Regions from separate parts of the Pseudomonas sp. Leaf127 genome, predicted to be linked through region 1. Evidence: predicted binding sites of a transcription regulator. Region 1 holds the regulator's gene; each other region holds the start of a gene.

Region 1 (6,333 bases):
CACCAGAATCAAATCCGCCGCGAGGCGTAACGCTTGAGCATGCTCGGAACGTCGAGGATCAACGCAATGCGGCCGTCACCGGTGATGGTGGCGCCCGACATGCCTGGCGTGCCTTGCAGCATCTTGCCCAACGGCTTGATGACCACTTCTTCCTGACCCACCAACTGGTCGACCACAAAGCCGATGCGCTGGGTGCCCACCGTCAGGATCACCACATGCCCTTCGCGCTGCTCTTCATGCGCCGCCGAACGGATCAGCCAGCGCTTGAGGTAGAACAACGGCAAGGCCTTGTCGCGCACGATCACCACTTCCTGGCCATCGACGACATTGGTGGTCGACAGGTCCAGGTGGAAGATTTCGTTGACGTTGACCAGCGGGAAGGCAAAGGCCTGGTCGGCCAGCATGACCATCAGGGTCGGCATGATCGCCAGGGTCAACGGCACCTTGATGACGATCTTGGAGCCCTGGCCCTTGGTCGAGTAGATATTGATCGAGCCATTGAGCTGGGAAATCTTGGTCTTGACCACGTCCATGCCCACGCCTCGCCCGGACACGTCGGAAATCTCGGTCTTGGTCGAGAACCCCGGGGCGAAGATCAGGTTGTAGCAGTCGCTGTCGCTCAAACGGTCGGCGGCATCCTTGTCCATGACACCGCGCTTGACGGCAATGGCGCGCAGGACCGCAGGGTCCATGCCCTTGCCGTCGTCGGAGATCGACAACAGGATGTGGTCGCCTTCCTGTTCGGCCGACAGTATCACCTTGCCGCCACGCGGCTTGCCGGAGGCCTCGCGCTCTTCGGGGGTTTCCACACCGTGGTCCACCGCGTTGCGCACCAAGTGGACCAGCGGGTCGGCCAGGGCCTCGACGAGGTTCTTGTCGAGGTCGGTTTCTTCACCGACCAGCTCCAGGTTGATTTCTTTCTTGAGCTGCCGGGCCAGGTCGCGAACCAGACGCGGGAAGCGACCGAAGACCTTCTTGATCGGCTGCATGCGGGTCTTCATGACCGCGGTCTGCAAGTCAGCGGTCACCACATCCAGGTTGGACACCGCCTTGGACATGGCTTCGTTGCCGCTGTTGAGCCCCAGGCGCACCAGGCGGTTACGCACCAGCACCAGTTCGCCGACCATGTTCATGATCTCGTCCAGCCGCGCGGTGTCGACGCGCACGGTGGTCTCGACCTCTGCCGCTGCCGGTTTTTCCGGCGCTGGCGCCGCGGCACGGGCCGGGGCCGGCGCGGCGGCACGGGCGGGCGCTGCGGCTGGCACGGGTGCCGCCTTGGCAGCCGGTGCTGCAGCGGCCGGCGCAGTTGGCTTGACGGGTGCGGCCGGTGCAGAAACGGCGGCCGCCACGGCATCGGCTACGGCGGCCGGCTCGAACTTGCCCTTGCCATGCAACTGGTCGAGCAGGTTTTCGAATTCGTGCTCGCTGATTTCGTCCGAAGACGCCGGTTTTTTATCGGCGCCCGCCTCAGCCTTGACTTCGACCTTGGCGACCGCCACAGGCGCCGGGCTGGCCGCTGCGGTGGGTGTCGCCTTGTCGGCATCGAACGAGCCCTTGCCATGCAACTGATCAAGCAGCGCTTCGAATTCGTCGTCGGTGATTTCGTCGCTGTTCACCGCTGGGGCCGCTGCCGACGCTGGCACTGCCGCTGTGGCAGCGGGGGCTGCCGCTGCGATGCCGGCATCGAACGAGCCCTTGCCATGCAACTGGTCGAGCAGCGCTTCGAATTCGTGGTCGGTGATTTCATCGCTGGCCGCCACCGGCGCAGACGGTACAGGTGCAGGTGCAGCAGGTGCCAGGGCATCGGACTTGGCACCTTGCAGCGAATCGAGCAGACGCTCGAATTCGTCATCGGTGATTTCATCGCCAGGGGCCGGGGCTTCAGGTTCTGCAGCCTGTTGTGCCACAGGCTCCGCGGCCGCAGGTGCTTCATCAGCGGCCTGCGGATCGGCCAGACGCGCCAGCGCCGCCAGCAGTTCAGGGGTGGCAGGCGTGACGTCACTGCGCTCGCGCACCTGGCCGAACATGCTGTTGACGGTGTCCAGGGCTTCGAGAACCACGTCCATCAATTCTGAATCTACGCGTCGTTCACCCTTGCGCAGGATGTCGAACACGTTCTCGGCAATGTGGCAGCACTCCACCAGCTCATGCAGCTGGAGGAAGCCGGCGCCCCCTTTAACAGTGTGAAAACCGCGAAAAATTGCGTTGAGCAAGTCTGCGTCATCCGGTCGGCTTTCAAGCTCGACCAGCTGTTCGGACAATTGCTCGAGAATCTCGCCGGCCTCTACCAGAAAATCCTGAAGGATCTCTTCATCGGCGCCGAAGCTCATGGGGGTGCTCCCTAAAATTAACCGTCAAGACCTAGAAGCCGAGGCTCGATAACAAGTCGTCCACATCATCCTGACCGGAAACGACATCTTCCCGTTTATCGGCATGAATTTGCGGACCTTCACCTTGGGCGAGATTTTTTTTCGGATTATTTTCCGCCAACAGTGCTTCACGATCATGTTCAATGCCGGCAAAGCGATCGACATGGCTGGCCATCAGCACCAGCTTGAGCAGATTGCTTTCAACTTCGGTGACCAATTGCGTCACGCGCTTGATCACCTGGCCGGTCAGGTCCTGATAGTCCTGAGCAAGCAGAATGTCGTTGAGGTTGGTCGCCACGCTGTGACTTTCCTTTTCGGTACGAGAAAGAAAGCCTTCGACGCGCTTTGCCAGCCCACGAAACTCTTCGGCACCGATTTCGCGGCGCATCAGGCGCCCCCAGTCGGCGCTCAACGCCTTGGCGTCGTCGCTCAGGCTGTTCATCAGCGGCGTGCTCTGCTCCACCAGGTCCATGGTGCGGTTGGCCGCGCCCTCGGTCAGGCGCACAACATACGACAGGCGTTCGGTGGCGTCCGTGATCTGCGACACCTCTTCGGCCTGTGGCATCTGCGGGTCTATCTGGAAGTTGACGATCGCACTGTGCAATTCACGTGTCAGCTTGCCCACTTCCTGATAAAGGCCGCGGTCCCGAGTCTGGTTGAGCTCATGGATCAATTGCACGGCATCGCCGAACTTGCCTCTTTCAAGGCTGGCGACAAGCTCGTGCGCATGTTTTTTCAGGGTCGACTCGAAGTCGCCCAATGAATCGTTGTTGTCCATAGCGCCCTCGCGGCATGCATCAGCTATTGACGCGCTCGAAGATCTTCTCGATCTTTTCTTGCAGTACCTGGGCGGTAAAAGGCTTGACCACATAGCCGTTCACGCCAGCCTGGGCCGCTTCGATGATCTGCTCACGCTTGGCTTCGGCAGTCACCATCAGCACCGGAATGTGCTTGAGACGTTCGTCCAGGCGCACTTGACGCAACAGGTCGATACCCGACATGCCGGGCATGTTCCAGTCAGTGACCAGAAAATCGAAACCACCGCTTTGCAGCATCGGCAATGCGGTCAGGCCGTCATCGGCTTCCGACGTGTTGGTGAACCCCAGGTCACGCAACAGGTTTTTTATGATCCGCCGCATCGTTGAAAAATCGTCAACGATGAGGATTTTCATGTTCTTGTCCAATTCGACCTCCAAACAGTCCTGAACGAGCCCGGCTCCCGGACCCGCTGTTCACTCAATACCGGCACAGCACATTTTCGACCGCTTGCCGCTTTCACAGGCCTGGCACATGGACACGGGCAAACGCCTGAACCAGTCATCCCCAGGGATGCTGACAGGCTCCTGCCTTGTCCGGGTACTCGACACGTGACGCCTTGCACAGCCGGTCTGCAGCCGCCCGGACACTCCGGACGCTGTCAGCGTGCGCGCCACTCCCCCAAACGCCCCCGCAAACGTGCGGCGCACTGGCTGTGTAACTGGCTGACCCGTGATTCGCTGACCCCCAGGACCTCACCGATTTCCTTGAGGTTCAGCTCTTCGTCATAGTACAGCGCCAATACCAGACGCTCACGCTCCGGCAGATTGGCGATGGCATCGGCCAACGCGGCCTGGAAGCGCTCGTCTTCCAGGTCCCGCGACGGCTCCAGCGAAGCGCTGGCGCCATCCTCGTGCAGCCCGTCATGATCGCCGTCCTGCAAGAGGTCGTCAAAGCTGAACAGGCGGCTGCCCAAGGTGTCGTTCAAGATAGCGTAATAATCATCCAGACTTAACTGGAGTTCGGCCGCAATCTCATGATCTTTAGCGTCGCGGCCGGTTTTTGCTTCAATGCCACGAATCGCATCGCTGACCATGCGGGTATTACGGTGCACCGAACGCGGTGCCCAGTCGCCCTTGCGCACCTCATCGAGCATCGCGCCACGAATGCGGATGCCGGCGTAGGTCTCGAAACTGGCGCCCTTGCTCGAATCGTATTTGGTCGACACTTCCAGCAGGCCGATCATGCCGGCCTGGATCAGGTCTTCCACCTGCACACTGGCCGGCAGGCGCGCCAGCAGGTGATAGGCAATGCGCTTGACCAACGGCGCATAACGCTCGATCAGTTCGTACTGCGAATTCCTGGAAGCCTTGCTGTACATCTGGTAACCGCTGGCTGTCATTGAACGGGTCCCGCTGCGCTGGTCTGGTGAACAAGCCGCTCGACGAAGAACTCAAGGTGCCCGCGCGGATTGGCCGGCAGAGGCCAGGTGTCGACCTTCTGGGCAATGGCCTTGAACGCCAGGGCGCACTTGGAACGTGGAAACGCTTCGTAGACGGCGCGCTGTTTCTGCACGGCCTTGCGTACACACTCATCATAGGGAACGGCACCGACATACTGCAGCGCCACGTCAAGGAAACGGTCGGTGACCTTGGTCAGCTTGGCAAACAGGTTGCGCCCTTCCTGGGGGCTCTGGGCCATGTTGGCCAGGACCCGGAAACGGTTCATGCCGTAGTCACGGTTGAGCAGCTTGATCAGGGCGTAGGCATCGGTGATCGAGGTCGGCTCGTCGCACACCACCAGCATCACTTCCTGGGCGGCGCGCACAAAGCTGACCACTGACTCGCCGATACCGGCAGCGGTGTCGATGACCAACACGTCAAGATTGTCGCCAATCTCGCTGAAGGCCTGGATCAGGCCGGCATGCTGGGCGGGCGCCAGGTGCACCATGCTCTGGGTGCCGGAAGCCGCCGGCACGATGCGTACGCCGCCAGGGCCCTGCAACAGCACGTCGCGCAGTTCGCAGCGGCCTTCGATGACGTCGGCCAGGGTGTGCTTGGGGGTCAGGCCCAGCAAGACATCGACATTGGCCAGGCCAAGGTCGGCATCGAGCAACATGACACGTCGCCCAAGCTCGGCCAGCGCCAGTGAAAGGTTCACTGACACGTTGGTCTTGCCGACGCCACCTTTGCCGCCGGTCACGGCGATAACCTGTACGGGATGCATGCTGCCCATGTTATTTCATTACCTTGTCATGCGTAGACCGAAACCACATTACGGGCTGCACGTTCGCTTGCGAACAATGCCTGGCAGACCAGATATGCAGGGACCTTCCAATCGTTTCCATCAATTACCCCACTTGCTTGCCGGGTTTGTGATAGAGGTCGGCGAACATGTCCGCCATGGCCTCCTCACTCGGCTCATCCTGCATCTGCACACTGACCGCGCGGCTCACCAGCTGGTGACGACGCGGCAGGTGCAGATCATCAGGAATACGCGGCCCATCGGTCAGATAGGCCACAGGCAATTCGTGACTGATCGCCAGGCTCAGGACTTCGCCGAGGCTGGCGGTTTCGTCCAGTTTGGTCAGGATGCAGCCGGCCAGGCCGCAGCGCTTGTAGCTGTGATAGGCCGCCGTCAGTACCTGTTTCTGGCTGGTGGTGCCCAGCACCAGATAGTTGCGGGCACGGATGCCGCGCCCGGCCAGGCTTTCCAGTTGCAGGCGCAAGGCCGGGTCGCTGGCTTGCAGGCCGGCGGTGTCGATCAACACCACGCGCTTGCGAATCAACGGCTCCAGCGCCTGGGCCAGCGACTGGCCAGGATCGACATGGGTCACCGGCACATTGAGAATCCGTCCCAGGGTCTTGAGCTGCTCCTGGGCGCCAATGCGAAAACTGTCCATGCTCACCAGGGCGATGTTCTGCGCGCCGTACTTGAGCACGTAACGCGCGGCCAGCTTGGCCAGTGTCGTGGTCTTGCCCATGCCGGCCGGACCGACCATGGCAATGACGCCGCCCTCTTCGAGCGGTTCGATTTCCGGCACGCTGATCATCCGCGCCAGGTACGCCAGCAGCATGCGCCAGGCCTGCTTGGGGTCTTCGATATCCGGGATCATGCCCAGCAGGTCACGTGACAACGGGCCGGACAGGCCGATGCGCTGCAGGCGGCGCCACAGGTTGGCCTGTTGCGGGCGCGCGCCCTGCAACTG
Region 2 (6,333 bases), on a different contig from region 1:
CTGCGAAACGCTGCAGATTTACGATCTTAAAATCTGCGAAACGCTGCAGATTTACGATCTTAAAATCTGCGAAACACCGCAAATTTACGATCTGAAAATCTGCGAAACGCTGAAAATTTACGATCTGAAAATCTGCGAAACGCTGAAAATTTACGACTGCTAACGCAGCCGGTCGCGGGCAAGCGCGCTCCTACTGGGCCTCCATCACGCCGAGCATCACTTGTGCTTGCCACGGGTAATACGGGTTGAAGGTCAGCCGTGCATGCACCTTGCCGGCGGCGCGGTAGCCCCAGTCCGAGTACCACACCGGCTCGCCGGCGACGCAGCGGGCCATATCGGTTGCTTCCTGGCCGTTCCAGCAGATGCGCTGGCTGCCGTTGGGACCGTACAGCGGGTTGTCGGGCGAGAACAACAGGCCCATGTGGGAAAACTGGCTGATCTGCTGTTCGGGCAGATAATCCTCGCGCACCAGCACCCGTGGATGCGCGGCAGTGCTGTCCGGATCGCTGCCGTACCACACCAGCCGGCTGCCCGGGTGGGTGAAGCGCGCGTTGAAGCTGTCCAGTACAAATCCGGTATCGAGCACCGAGTCATGCTCGGTCAGCGCTACGAATACCGGCCTGGCATAGGGCTTTTCGACCAGTCGCTGGCGCGCCACCACGCTGCTGAGGTGAAACTGGGCAAAGCCGTTGGTGGGCACGTTCAGGTAGCGCACCGGGGTCTGCATGGGCCGCACGCCGTCGTTGGGTTCGGCCAGCCAGGGTCTGGCCCAGCCGATCCACGGCGTCAGCCACACATAAGCGCTGTCGGAGCGAAACGCTGGCGAAAATAGCAACAATCCGGCGATGTCATCGTGCTCGTAGGCATAGTCGAGCACCAGATTGGCCCCGGTGGAAAACCCGCCCAGATACACCTTGGGTACATCGCGGGCCAGTTGCGCGGCCTGCTCGCGCACCACCTGTTGCCACTGCTCCAGCGTCACCTCCAGCATGTCTTCGGGACGTGTGCCATGGCCGGGCAGCAGCACAGTACGCACCAGATAACCCTGATCGGCCAGGGTGCGGCCGATGTCATGAAACGACCAGGGCGAATCACCAAGCCCGTGCACCAGCAGCACGCCGGCCCTGGGCGTACCGGCCGGGCGCCACTCCTGCGGCGCGTTCCAGGCCAGCTCGGCATCGCGGTTGTCGGTCTGGAAAACACGGTGGCTCTGCAGCCACTCCAGTGTCTGTTGCCGGTAGCCGGAAAAGCCGGTGTGCGGCTGCACATCGCCGGTTTTCCAGGCACAGGCTTGCAAGGGGAGGGCGCATAACACAGCAAGCAGGCGATAGCGGGGCACGTTCAAGACCTTCAATGACCAGGGCACCCGGCACTGTGCCACGCGCTTCGCGCGAGGCTCCACTTTCAGGCACACTCCGGGCCTCATAACTTCAACAAAATGTATCGGCATGCCGATCCTGCCGCAGGAGACTGCCATGTTCGCCCTTGATCGCGCCCTGGCCCAGGACATCGTTGACCGTGCCATGGCAATCCTGCCTTACAACGTCAATGTCATGGATTACCTGGGCATCATCATCGGCAGCGGTGATGCCGGGCGCCTGAGCACCCGTCATGAGGGGGCTCAGGAAGTGCTGGCGACCTGTCAGGTGGTGGAAATCGACGCCCTGGCTGCCAGTCGCCTGGGCGGGGTCAGGCCGGGTGTGAACCTGCCCTTGATGCTGGATCATCAATTGATCGGCGTGCTGGGCATTACCGGCGACCCCGAGCAGGTGCGTGTGTACGGCGAACTGGTCAAGATGACTGCCGAGATGCTCATGGAGCAGCGCCGCCAGCAGGCCGACCGGCAATGGCGCCGGCAACGCGGCGAAGAATTGCTGGCGCGCCTGCTGTGGGGCGACTGCCCCGACAGCCTGGTCGACGAAGCCCGGCACCTGGGCCTGCAACCGCAGCAGCCGCGCCAGGCGGTGCTGATGCGCCTGAGCGAGCCGCTGGACATGAGCCACCCGCTGGTCATGCGGCTCAGCAGCCGCTACCCGCAAAGCTGGTGCCTGTTGCGCGAGCCGACGCTGTTGTACTGGTGCCGGGCGGTCGAGCGTGAACGCAGCCAGGAGCGCAGCCACGAGCGTACCCCTGAACGTGGTTACGACGACGCTCACTTGCTTGAACAGGCCACCGCCCAGGGCTGGCCGATCCTGCGCATTGCCACCGCCGAAGCCGCGACGAGCCTGCCCGCATTGCGCCAGGCCTGTGCGGCAACCCTGGACCTGCTCGACTACGCCAGCCATATCCGCCCGGCGCAGCGCCTGCTGCACTTGCAGGACCTGCGCCTGCCGGTGCTGTTCTGGCGTCATCGCCACGACTGGCTGGCGCAGGACATTGCCGGCTCCATCATGCGCCTGCACGAGCACCCCCAGTTAGTGGAAACCCTGGATCGCTGGTTCGAGCACAGCGGCGAAAGCCAGGTGTGCGCCGAGGCCTTGGGCATTCATCGCAACAGCCTGCGCTATCGCCTGGAAAAGATCGCCGAACTCACCGGTTGCAACCCGTACCGCAGCGACGACCTGTTGCGGCTGTACCTGGGGCGGCACGTCACGCCTGGCCTGTGCAAATGAACGACAGGCGATGACAGGCATTGTGCGACGGCCCGGCGTAAAGCCCTGGTGCGGATGCGAACATGCGGGCACAAGAAGAGGAGATGCATCATGAAAATCGTCATTGCCCCCGACTCGTTCAAGGACAGCCTCAGCGCGCAAGCCGTCGCCCAGGCCATCGCCAGCGGCCTGAGCGACGTCTGGCCCGAGGCCGAGCTGCGCCTGTGCCCGATGGCCGACGGCGGCGAGGGCACGGTCGAATCAGTGTTGCAGGCCTGCAACGGCCAGTTGCGCACGGCCCAGGTACAAGGCCCGCTGGGCGAACCGGTCGAAGCGCACTGGGGCTGGTTGGCCGAAAGCCGCACGGCCATTATCGAGATGGCCACTGCCAGCGGCCTGCAACTGCTGAGCCGCGAACAGCGCGATGCCTGCGTCACCAGCACGTTGGGTACCGGTGAACTGATTGCCAGTGCCCTGGACGCGGGCGCGCAGCGGGTGATCCTGGCCATTGGCGGCAGTGCGACCAACGACGGCGGCAGCGGCATGCTCGCCGCGCTGGGGGTGCGTTTCCTGGACGCTGATGACGCGCCTTTGGCGCCTGGCGGCCTGGCCTTGGCGCAGCTGGCGCGTATCGACCTGAGCGGGCTGGATGCGCGCCTGGCGCAGGTGCGATTTGAAATTGCCGCCGACGTCGACAACCCGTTGTGTGGTCCGCACGGCGCGTCGCACACCTTCGGCCCGCAGAAAGGCGCAACGCCTGAGCAAGTGCTGGCGCTGGATGCCGCCCTGGATCATCTGGCCGATCACTGCGCCCAAGTGCTGGGGACCGACGTGCGTGACAACCCCGGCAGCGGCGCAGCCGGCGGCATGGGCTTTGCGGCCAAGGCCTTCTTGCACGCCACCTTCCGCCCCGGCGTCGAAGTGGTCGCGGAACTGACCGGGCTTGAACAGGCGCTGGTTGGTGCGGACCTGGTGATCACCGGCGAAGGCCGCTTCGATGCCCAGACCCTGCGCGGCAAGACGCCGTTGGGTGTGGCCCGTTTTGCCGCCCGTCGCAAGGTGCCGGTGATCGTCCTGGCCGGCACCTTGGGCGAAGGCTACGAGCAGTTGTACGCACACGGTATCCACGCCGCTTTCGCATTGGCCAACGGTCCGCTGACCCTGGACGAGGCCTGCCGACACGCCGCTGCCTTGTTGCATGACCGCGCCCGTGACCTGGCCCGGCTGTGGGACCTGGCGGCCGGTAGGACCGACTTCAGTCGCGAACCAGGCACCGCCGATTCATGACCCTTCGCGGCTGAAGCGGATCGCCGCCCGGCCGCTACAGCAAAAGCGCATGCGGGTGGATAAATGAGGGCTATGGCCCTCAAGAAGTCTGAGCAGAGGCCGATAGGGTGGTGGGGTTGTACGACAACCTCGTTTCGATCCGCCACCTTATAAGAAAGAGCCGTAGCCATGAACCTACGCAACCTGACCATCGCCCGCCGTGCGGGTCTGGGCTTTACCTTGATCTCCCTGCTTGTGGCTGTACTGGGCTGGTTTGCGCTGGCTCAGATGCAGACCATCCGTGAAAGCGAAGTCGCCGTTGAAACCAACTGGGTGCCGAGCATGCGCGTGATCAGCGACATCCGTGAACTCATGCTGCGCATCCGCACCATTTCCCTGCGCATGGCCCTGGACCCGGATCCGGCCAACGTGGCCACCTACAAGGGGCAGATGGACACCCGTCTCAAGGACCTGGATGGCAAGCTGGTCATCCTCGACAAGTTCGATGACACCCCCGAAGAAAAGATACTGTCCGATCAGTTCCGCACCACCCTGGCCGAGTACCGCAGTGGTCTGGAGCGCTCGTTTGTGCTGGCGGCACAGAAGGACAACGCCGCGCTGATCAAACTGCTGCTGGTCGACATGAAGCAGATCGTCGATGGCTCGGGCAAGCAACTGTCCGACCTGGGTGATTTCTATGCCAAGCGCATCGAGGCCGAAGGCCTGGCGGCCGCCACCCAATACGATCATTCGCGCTTGATTGTGATGGCATTTGTACTCTTGGCCGCGCTGGCCACCATCGGGCTGGCACTGTGGCTGACCCGCAGCATTGTGCGCCCGCTTGAAAGTGCCGTGCGCGCCGCCGAGCATGTGGCCAGTGGCGACCTGACCCATGACATTCATGTCCAGGGCGAAGATGAAGTCACCCGCCTGCAACGGGCTTTGCAACAGATGCAGAACAACCTGCGCGAAGCCATGCGTCATATCGGCAGCTCGGCCACGCAACTGGCCTCGGCGGCCACCGAGCTCAATTCGGTCACCGAAGACAGCTACCGCGGACTGCACCAGCAGAATGCCGAGATCGACCAGGCGGCCACGGCCGTCAACGAGATGACTTCAGCGGTCGAAGAAGTGGCGCGCAACGCCGTATCGACCTCTGACGCCTCCAACCATTCCAGCACCTCGGCCAAGGCCGGTCAGCAGCGTGTGCTGGACACCGTGCAGTCGATCCAGACGTTGACCGATAACGTGCAGGCCACCTCGACGTTGGTGCAGAGCCTGGCCAACCAGTCCCAGGACATTGGCAAGGTACTGGATGTCATCCGTTCGATCGCCGAACAGACCAACCTGCTGGCGCTCAACGCCGCCATCGAGGCGGCGCGGGCGGGTGAGTCGGGGCGTGGCTTTGCCGTGGTCGCCGACGAAGTGCGGGCCCTGGCGCACCGCACCCAGCAGTCGACCCTGGAGATCGACGCCATGGTCAATGCCATGCGCAACGGCTCGGCCCAGGCCCTGGAGTCGATGCAGACCAGCCGCGACCGCGCCGGCTCCACCCTGGAAATGGCCCGTGGCGCCGGTGAATCGCTGAGCGAGATCACCCGCTCTATCAATCAGATCTCTGAGCGCAATCTGGTCATTGCCAGCGCCGCCGAAGAGCAGGCCCAGGTGGCGCGGGAAGTGGACCGCAACATTGTCAATATTCGCGACCTGTCGATGCAGTCGACCCAGGGCGCTAACCAGATCAGCGCCTCCAGCAACGAGCTGTCGCGCCTGGCGGGCGATCTGAATCAGGTGGTGGCGCGCTTCAAGGTCTGACCGATACACCGCTTGCCCATGGCCGGCCTTGGCGCGCATTATCGCCACGGTCGGTCAGGACGGCCTTGGGCAGCCTGATCATGGTCAGGTTCAAGAGGGCAGTGCGTCATGGACAAGCATCTTACCCCGCAGGTCACCCGCAGCTGGCTGCATGCACCGCGCCATCGCCAGTGGCTTGACCAGGAAGGCGCACGCCTGCTGGCGTTCGCCAGGGCCGCCAGGCTGGAACAGGGGTTCGGCGACCTGGACACCTATGGCCGGCTGCGCGTGGGTGCGCGGGCCCAGACCCTCAATACCTCCCGCCTGGTGCATTGCTTTGCCCTGGCGCATATCCAGGGCATTCCGGGGTTTTCCGAACTGATCGACCATGGCCTGGCCGCCCTGTCGGGGCCGCTGCGTGATGCCGAGCATGGCGGCTGGTTCGATGCGCCGCTGGACGAAGGCGGTGGCACCGACAAGCAGGCGTACCTGCATGCCTTCGTGGCACTGGCGGCCAGCTCTGCCGTGGTGGCCGGACGGCCGGCGGCCAGGGCGCTGCTCGAAGAAGCGACAAGCGTCATGCTTGAGCGGTTCTGGAGTGAAGAAGAGGGCGTGCTGCGCGAGTCGTTCTCCCGTGACTGGCAGATCGAAGAGGCGTATCGCGGCGCCAACAGCAACATGC
Region 3 (6,333 bases), on a different contig from region 1:
GCCGAGATGCCCAGCACGAAGATCGCGCCGCACACGTAGCCGGCCGACACGGTGTGCACGAACTTGGCCTGGCCGACCGGGTTGGTCAGCACGGCGTAGAAATCGCTGACTTCCATGCGCATGGTCTGCGGGTTGAACGCCGCGCCCACCGGGTTCTGCATCCAGCCGTTGGCAATCAGGATCCACAGCGCCGACAGGTTGGTGCCCAGCGCCATCAGCCAGGTCACCAGCAAATGCTTGACCGGGCTGAGCTTGTCCCAGCCAAAGAAGAACAGGCCGATGAAGGTCGCCTCCAGGAAGAACGCCATCAGCCCTTCGATGGCCAGTGGCGCGCCGAAAATGTCACCCACGTAGTGGCTGTAGTAGCTCCAGTTCATACCGAACTGAAACTCCATGACCAGCCCGGTGGACACCCCGATGGCGAAGTTGATGCCGAACAACACGCCCCAGAAGCGGGTCATCTGCCGCCAGATCGTGCGCCCGGTCATCACATAGAGGGTTTCCATGATCGCCAGCAAAATCGACAGCCCCAGCGTCAGCGGCACGAATAAAAAGTGGTAGAGCGCCGTCAGCGCGAACTGCAATCGCGACAGACTGACTATGTCCAGGTCCATGCCATTTACCTCCAGAAGGGTTGTATTCAAGTCATCGAAAACAGGTGGATCAGTCAGGCCGCAGGCCCGCCAGGGCCGCGTCATAACCGGCGCTGCCGCGTGGCCAGGCGGCGATCACACGCCCGCCGTGCAGCATCACCAGCCGGTCGGCCAGGGCCGCCTCGCGGCGCAAATGGGTGGCCAGCAACCAGGTTCGGCCCTGGCCCAGCCGGTCGAGCTGGCGCAGCACATCGGCTGCGGTGTCGGCATCGAGCCCTTCACTGGGCTCATCGAGCAGCCACACTGGCGCCTCGCGCAGCAGCAGGCGGGCCAGTGCCAGGCGCCGGGCCTGGCCACCGGATACGCCCAGGCCGCCTTCGCCCAGCCGGGTGTCGAGCCCGACGGGCCAGGCGCGCAATGTGTCGGCCAGTCCGGCATGGGTCAGCGCTTGCCTGAGCTGGTCGTCGCCGGCGTGTGGACAGGCCAGCAGCAGGTTGTCGCGTACGCTGTCCTGGAACAGTTCGGTGCGCTGGGTCAGCCAGCCGTAAGGGCTGCCCATCTGCACGCGGCCGAGGCGGGCCGGCAATTCGCCAGTCAGCAGCGCCATCAGTGACGACTTGCCCGCGCCGCTGCTGCCCACCAAGGCCACCCGCTCGCCGGCCTTGAGCTGCAGGTCGATGCCGTGCAGGCAATCCTGTGCCGCGCCAGGGTGGCGAACGTGTACCTGCTGCACACGTACAGGTTGATCAGCGGCCAGCGGCTCAGCAGGCATGGGCGCTGGCAGGTCGGTGGCCAATACCGGTCCGACCCTTCGCGCCGCCAGGGTGGTACGGCCCAGCTCCAGCGCGCCCCGGCGCAGGGCGGCCAGGGGTTCGGTCATGGTCAGGGCGACCAGCACCGCCAGCACCGCGACCGGCACTTCGATGACCCGGGTCGACACCAGCCAGCCGCTGACCAGCACGGTCAACGCCAGCAACACCGTGCTCAACAGGCCGAAGGCCACGGCGGCGCGGTTGTCCAGTGCATTGAGGCGGTCGTCGCAGCGGGCCAGGCGCGCATCGGTCTGGCGCAGGCGTTCGCATTGCGCCGGCAAGCGCCCGGCCATCAGCAATTCGGTCTGCCCCGCCACCAGGTCGGCGGCCTGGGCACGCAGGGTTTCAGTGGCCCGGGCCCGCGCCTGCGCCGGACGCAGCGCCCCCCGCCAGGTGCTGCGCAGCACGATCAGCGTGACCAGGCTCATCAACAGCAACACGGCAAGCCCCAGGCCGACATTGATCAGCCCCAGCGTCAGCGCCGCGGCCAGGGTCGCGGCGAATGCCGACAGCAGCGGCACCAGCACGCGCAGGTACAGGGAATCCAGTGCATCGATGTCGCCGGTCAGGCGAAACAGCAGCCGGGCCGGGCGCAAGGCCAGCTCGCGGGCGGCCTGCGGCTGTGCCCAGCCGATGAACAGCCGCACGCGCAACGCCGCCAGCACCGCCAGGGTCGCGTCGTGGGTGGCCAGGCGCTCGCCATAACGGGCGGCGGTACGGCCCAGGGTGAACAAGCGAATCCCGGCCGAGGGCATGAACACATCGAAGGCCAGCGCGGTGGCCGCACTCAGGCCGGCAATCGCCGTGGCACTGATGAACCAGCCCGACAGCCCCAGCAGCGCCATGCCGAACAGCACGGTAAGCGCCGCCAGCCCGGCGCCTGCCAGCAACAACCGGCCGCGTGCCTGCCAGAACAGACGGGCGACCGGCAACAGTGCATCGAACGCACGGAGGCTCATGACAGCACCTCATCCACGGCCTTGACCGGGCCAGCGACAGAGGCCTGACACAGTGCCTGCAGCGGCACCTGGCGCTGCATCGCGGCGGCCAGCACCGGGTCGTGGGTGGCGACGATCAGGGTGCGGCCGCGCGCCAGTTGCAGCAGGGCCTGGATCACCTCGAACGCGCTCTGCCGGTCCAGGTGGGCGGTGGGTTCGTCGGCCAGGATCAGCCGGACCGACGGGTCGGCCGCCACCCGCGCCAATGACAAGCGCACCGCCTCACCCCCCGACAAGCCCTGACCGCCCTCACCCAGCACCTGCCCGGCACGGGCCTGCTCGACCTGCGCCAGGCACGCCTGGGCCAGCGCGGCCTCGACCGCCGCACGGTCCACGCCCGGCCGTCCCAGCGCCACGTTGTCGTACACGGACCCGGCAAAGGTGTGCGGCTTCTGGCCGATCCAGCCTATGGCGCCCGGCGCCACATTCAGGCTCAGGTGGCCGGCCTGCAACGGCAACAGGCCAGCGATGGTCGCCAGCACGGTGGATTTGCCACCGCCACTGGGGCCGGTGATCGCCAGGTGCTCGCCCTCGGCCACTTGCAACGACAACGACTCGAAGGCCGGCCGGGCGGCGCCCGCATGACGAACGCTGACCCCCTGCATATGCACAACCAGACCCGGCGTCTGGGGATCGACCGGCGCGGCAGGCGGCAAGGCGGTGCCGCGCTCGCTCAGCGCCTCCAGCGCTTGCAAGGCGGTCACGCCCGAGGCGCGGTCGTGCCAGACCGCCGACAGGTCGCGCAACGGCTCGAAAAAGCTCGGCGCCAGCAGCAACACGAACAGGCCCTGACCCAGGCTCAGGGTCTGCCCCCAGGCACCGAACGGCAGATAACCCAGCAAGTGAAAGCCGATATACACCGCCACCAGCGCCACGCCCAGGGCCGAGAACAATTCCAGCACTGCCGACGACAGAAAGGCGATGCGCAACACGCGCATCGTGCGCTGTTGCAGCGACAGCGACGAAGCCTGTAAGCGCTCGGCGGTGGCCTCGACGGCGGCGAAGGCCCGCAAGGTGCTCAAGCCGCGCAAGCGGTCGAGCAGAAAGGCATTCATGTTGCCGGTTTCAAGCCACTGCGCCTCGCTGGCGGCCTTGGCGCGCCAGCCCACCAAGGCCATGAACAGCGGAATCAGGGGCGCGGCCAGCAGCAGCACCAGCGCCGCCAGCCAACTGAACCAGGCCACCGCCAGCACAATCACGACAGGCAGGGTCATCAGCCGTTGCCGCACCGGCAGGTAGCGCACCAGATAAGGCAGCAGCGCCTCGGCCTGCTCGGCCAGCACACTGGCGGCCAGGCCCGACGGCGCACGTCGGGTGTCCAGCGGCGAGCGGTCGGCCAGTGCGGTGACAGCGTGTGCACGCACGGTGCCGAGGTACTGGCGTGCGGTGCAATACAGCCAGCGCCCGCCCCAGGCGTCGCTCAAGGTGCGCAGCGCGCCCAGCCCCAGCAGCGCCAGCGCCGCCGGCCAGACCACCGCCATGCCGCGCCCGTCCAGCAGCCCTTGTACCGTCCACGCCAGCACACCGGCCTGCATCAGCCAGAACAGCCCGGCCAGGGTTTGCAGGTGCGCGCCCCAGCGATTGGGCTGGTACGCCGGCAGGATCGCCCCCTCGTTCGAGGGCGCGGCAGAAAAACCGGAAGGGCTGGCAGTTTTCACAGGGTGGCCACTGTTTGGCTGGTAGGGACAGGCGGCGGCACACAGGCCGATCGCTCAGGCCGCCATGCTACGCCCGTGGTTCTGGCCGGTTACTGATCCAGGTCAATGGCGGATTGCCAGCCAACATCGCAGACTGCGCTCTGTGGGCATGCTTCTGGCATCCCCCCAATGACCGCTCGTGACCGCCGACCTTCAGCTTTCTGCACGCCGTGACGATAAGGCCTGAAAGGAAGGCGCATTGCGCAAATGCGCCAGGCCCATGCACCAAAAGGCGACAGCCCCATGCTCAGAAATGCACCGTTACGTACCAAACTGTTGTTGATCCTGCTGCTGCCGCTGCTGGGGTTTCTGTGGCTGGCCACGCTGTTCATGGTCGATAACTACAAGACCCTGCGCAACATGAACAACACCGTCACGGCCAGCACCACCGCGCACCAGATCAGTCGCCTGATCACCACGCTGCAACGCGAGCGTGGCGCCAGTGGGGTCTTTCTGAGCAGCAAGGGCCGCTCGATGGGTGACCGCCTGACGCGCCTGCGCCAGGACACCGATCAGGCGCTGGCCGCCACCCGTGCGCTGGCCGATGGCAACAGCGTGCCGCTCGACAAGGCACTCACGGTGCTGCAAGCCCTGCCGGGCACCCGCCAGCAGGTCGACGCACAGGCCATGACCAGCACCGACTCCGGCGCCCGCTACACCGAGACCATCCAGGCCTTGGCCGGCTACACCCACTCGCTGGAAGCCAATATCAACGAGCCGGCGATCATTCATGCACTGAGCGCGCTCAATCAGTTCATCGAAATGAAAGAGCGCGCCGGTCGCGAGCGGGTGATCCTGGGGCTGGTATTCAGCCAGGACCACTTTGATGCCGCCCTGCTGTCACGCTTCAGCCGCAACCTGGGCGAGTTTGGCGCCTACGCGGAAAACTTTCGCCGCAAGTCCTCGGATGAGCAGTTGCGCCAGCTTGATGCGCGGATGCAGGACCCGAGTGCTGTAGAGGTGGCGCGCCTGCAACGCCTGGCCTTCGAACGGCCGCTGGGCCAGGCCCTGGGGATAAAAGCCGAAACCTGGTTCGAAACCGCCACCCGGCGCATCGACCTGATGAGCGAAGTCGAAGAAGCACTGGGCAACGAAGTGGGCGACCTGGCCGCACAGGCGCGTGACCAGGCCAGCCGCGCCTTGTGGCTGACCCTGGCGGCCGTGCTGTTCGCCCTGGCGGCGGTGGTAGTGCTGTCGTACCTGATCATCCGCATGATCAACGTCGCCGTGGCCGACGTGAACAGCGTGTTGCTGAGCCTGGCGCAACGCGACCTGACCGCCCGCGCCACTTATCAGAGCCGTGACGAGTTCGGGCAGATCTGCGAAAACCTCAATCGCATGGCCTTGGAAATCACCGGTGTCGTCCAGGAAATCAGCAACGCCACCGCACAGGTGGCCACGGCGGCCGAAGAGTCTTCGGCAGTCACGGTGCAGACCAGCCAAAGCGTCGAGCAACAGCGCCAGAGCACCGAGCTGGTGGCCACGGCCATCACCCAGATGAGCACTACTGTGCGCGATGTAGCCAGGAGCACCAACGACGCGGCGCAACTGTCGCAGCAGCTCAATCGCAACACCGCGCAAGGCAGCAGCGAAGTGCAGACCACCATCGAACTGATCCGGCAGTTGTCCAGCCAGGCACAGGACACCGCGCAGATCATCGACGAGCTCAAGCATGAAAGCGATTCGATTTCCTCGGTGCTGGACGTGATTCGCGGCATCGCCGACCAGACCAACCTGCTGGCCCTGAACGCAGCCATCGAGGCCGCCCGGGCCGGCGATCACGGTCGCGGCTTTGCCGTGGTGGCCTCGGAGGTGCGCACGCTGGCGCAGAAGACCCAGGAATCGACGGGCAATATCCAGCAGATGATCGCCCGGCTCCAGGCCGGCTCCGATCGCGCTACAGGCTCGATGCAGGAGACCCTCGACAAGGCCCAGGCGGGCGCACGCAATATCGGCCGCACCGGCGACCTGCTGGCCGAAATCGCCGAGGCGGTGTCAGGCATCAGCGACCGCAACATCCAGATCGCCTCGGCGGCCGAAGAGCAAAGCGCGGTGGCCGACGACATCAGCCGCAACGTCAATGAGATTAACGACCTGGTGATCCAGGTCAGCGCCGGCGCCCAGCAGACCGCCGTCACCAGCCAGGAACTGGCCCGCCTGGCCGAGTTCCAGCAAGAGCTGGTAGGCCGCTTCAAGGTCGGCTGATCCGGCTGCAGGCGATCACCCGCTATGG

Evidence for each region. The regulator FliA, encoded in region 1, starts transcription of late flagellar genes. The targets are predictions, from matches to a motif close to CTAAAGTTTNNNNNNNNNNNGCCGNTAA.
Region 2: a site for FliA is predicted at 3,957-3,984, ahead of ASF84_RS08370 (methyl-accepting chemotaxis protein). Genes of this name have one in related genera too.
Region 3: a site for FliA is predicted at 4,253-4,280, ahead of ASF84_RS23245 (methyl-accepting chemotaxis protein). Genes of this name have one in related genera too.

What each region holds. Positions count from the first base shown of each region.
Region 1 is NZ_LMOA01000020.1:412,699-419,031, reverse strand. Features, by position in the region: gene ASF84_RS12550 (chemotaxis protein CheA) at 9-2,330, opposite strand; gene ASF84_RS12545 (protein phosphatase CheZ) at 2,362-3,147, opposite strand; gene ASF84_RS12540 (chemotaxis response regulator CheY) at 3,167-3,541, opposite strand; gene fliA (RNA polymerase sigma factor FliA) at 3,787-4,527, opposite strand; gene fleN (flagellar synthesis regulator FleN) at 4,524-5,360, opposite strand; gene flhF (flagellar biosynthesis protein FlhF) at 5,476-6,333, opposite strand, start outside.
Region 2 is NZ_LMOA01000012.1:114,433-120,765, forward strand. Features, by position in the region: gene ASF84_RS08355 (alpha/beta hydrolase) at 191-1,339, opposite strand; gene ASF84_RS08360 (CdaR family transcriptional regulator) at 1,476-2,612, shown strand; gene ASF84_RS08365 (glycerate kinase) at 2,703-3,878, shown strand; gene ASF84_RS08370 (methyl-accepting chemotaxis protein) at 4,047-5,672, shown strand; gene ASF84_RS08375 (D-mannose isomerase) at 5,781-6,333, shown strand, end outside.
Region 3 is NZ_LMOA01000023.1:469,289-475,621, reverse strand. Features, by position in the region: gene ASF84_RS23260 (cytochrome ubiquinol oxidase subunit I) at 1-614, opposite strand, end outside; gene cydC (thiol reductant ABC exporter subunit CydC) at 664-2,364, opposite strand; gene cydD (thiol reductant ABC exporter subunit CydD) at 2,361-4,061, opposite strand; gene ASF84_RS23245 (methyl-accepting chemotaxis protein) at 4,344-6,305, shown strand.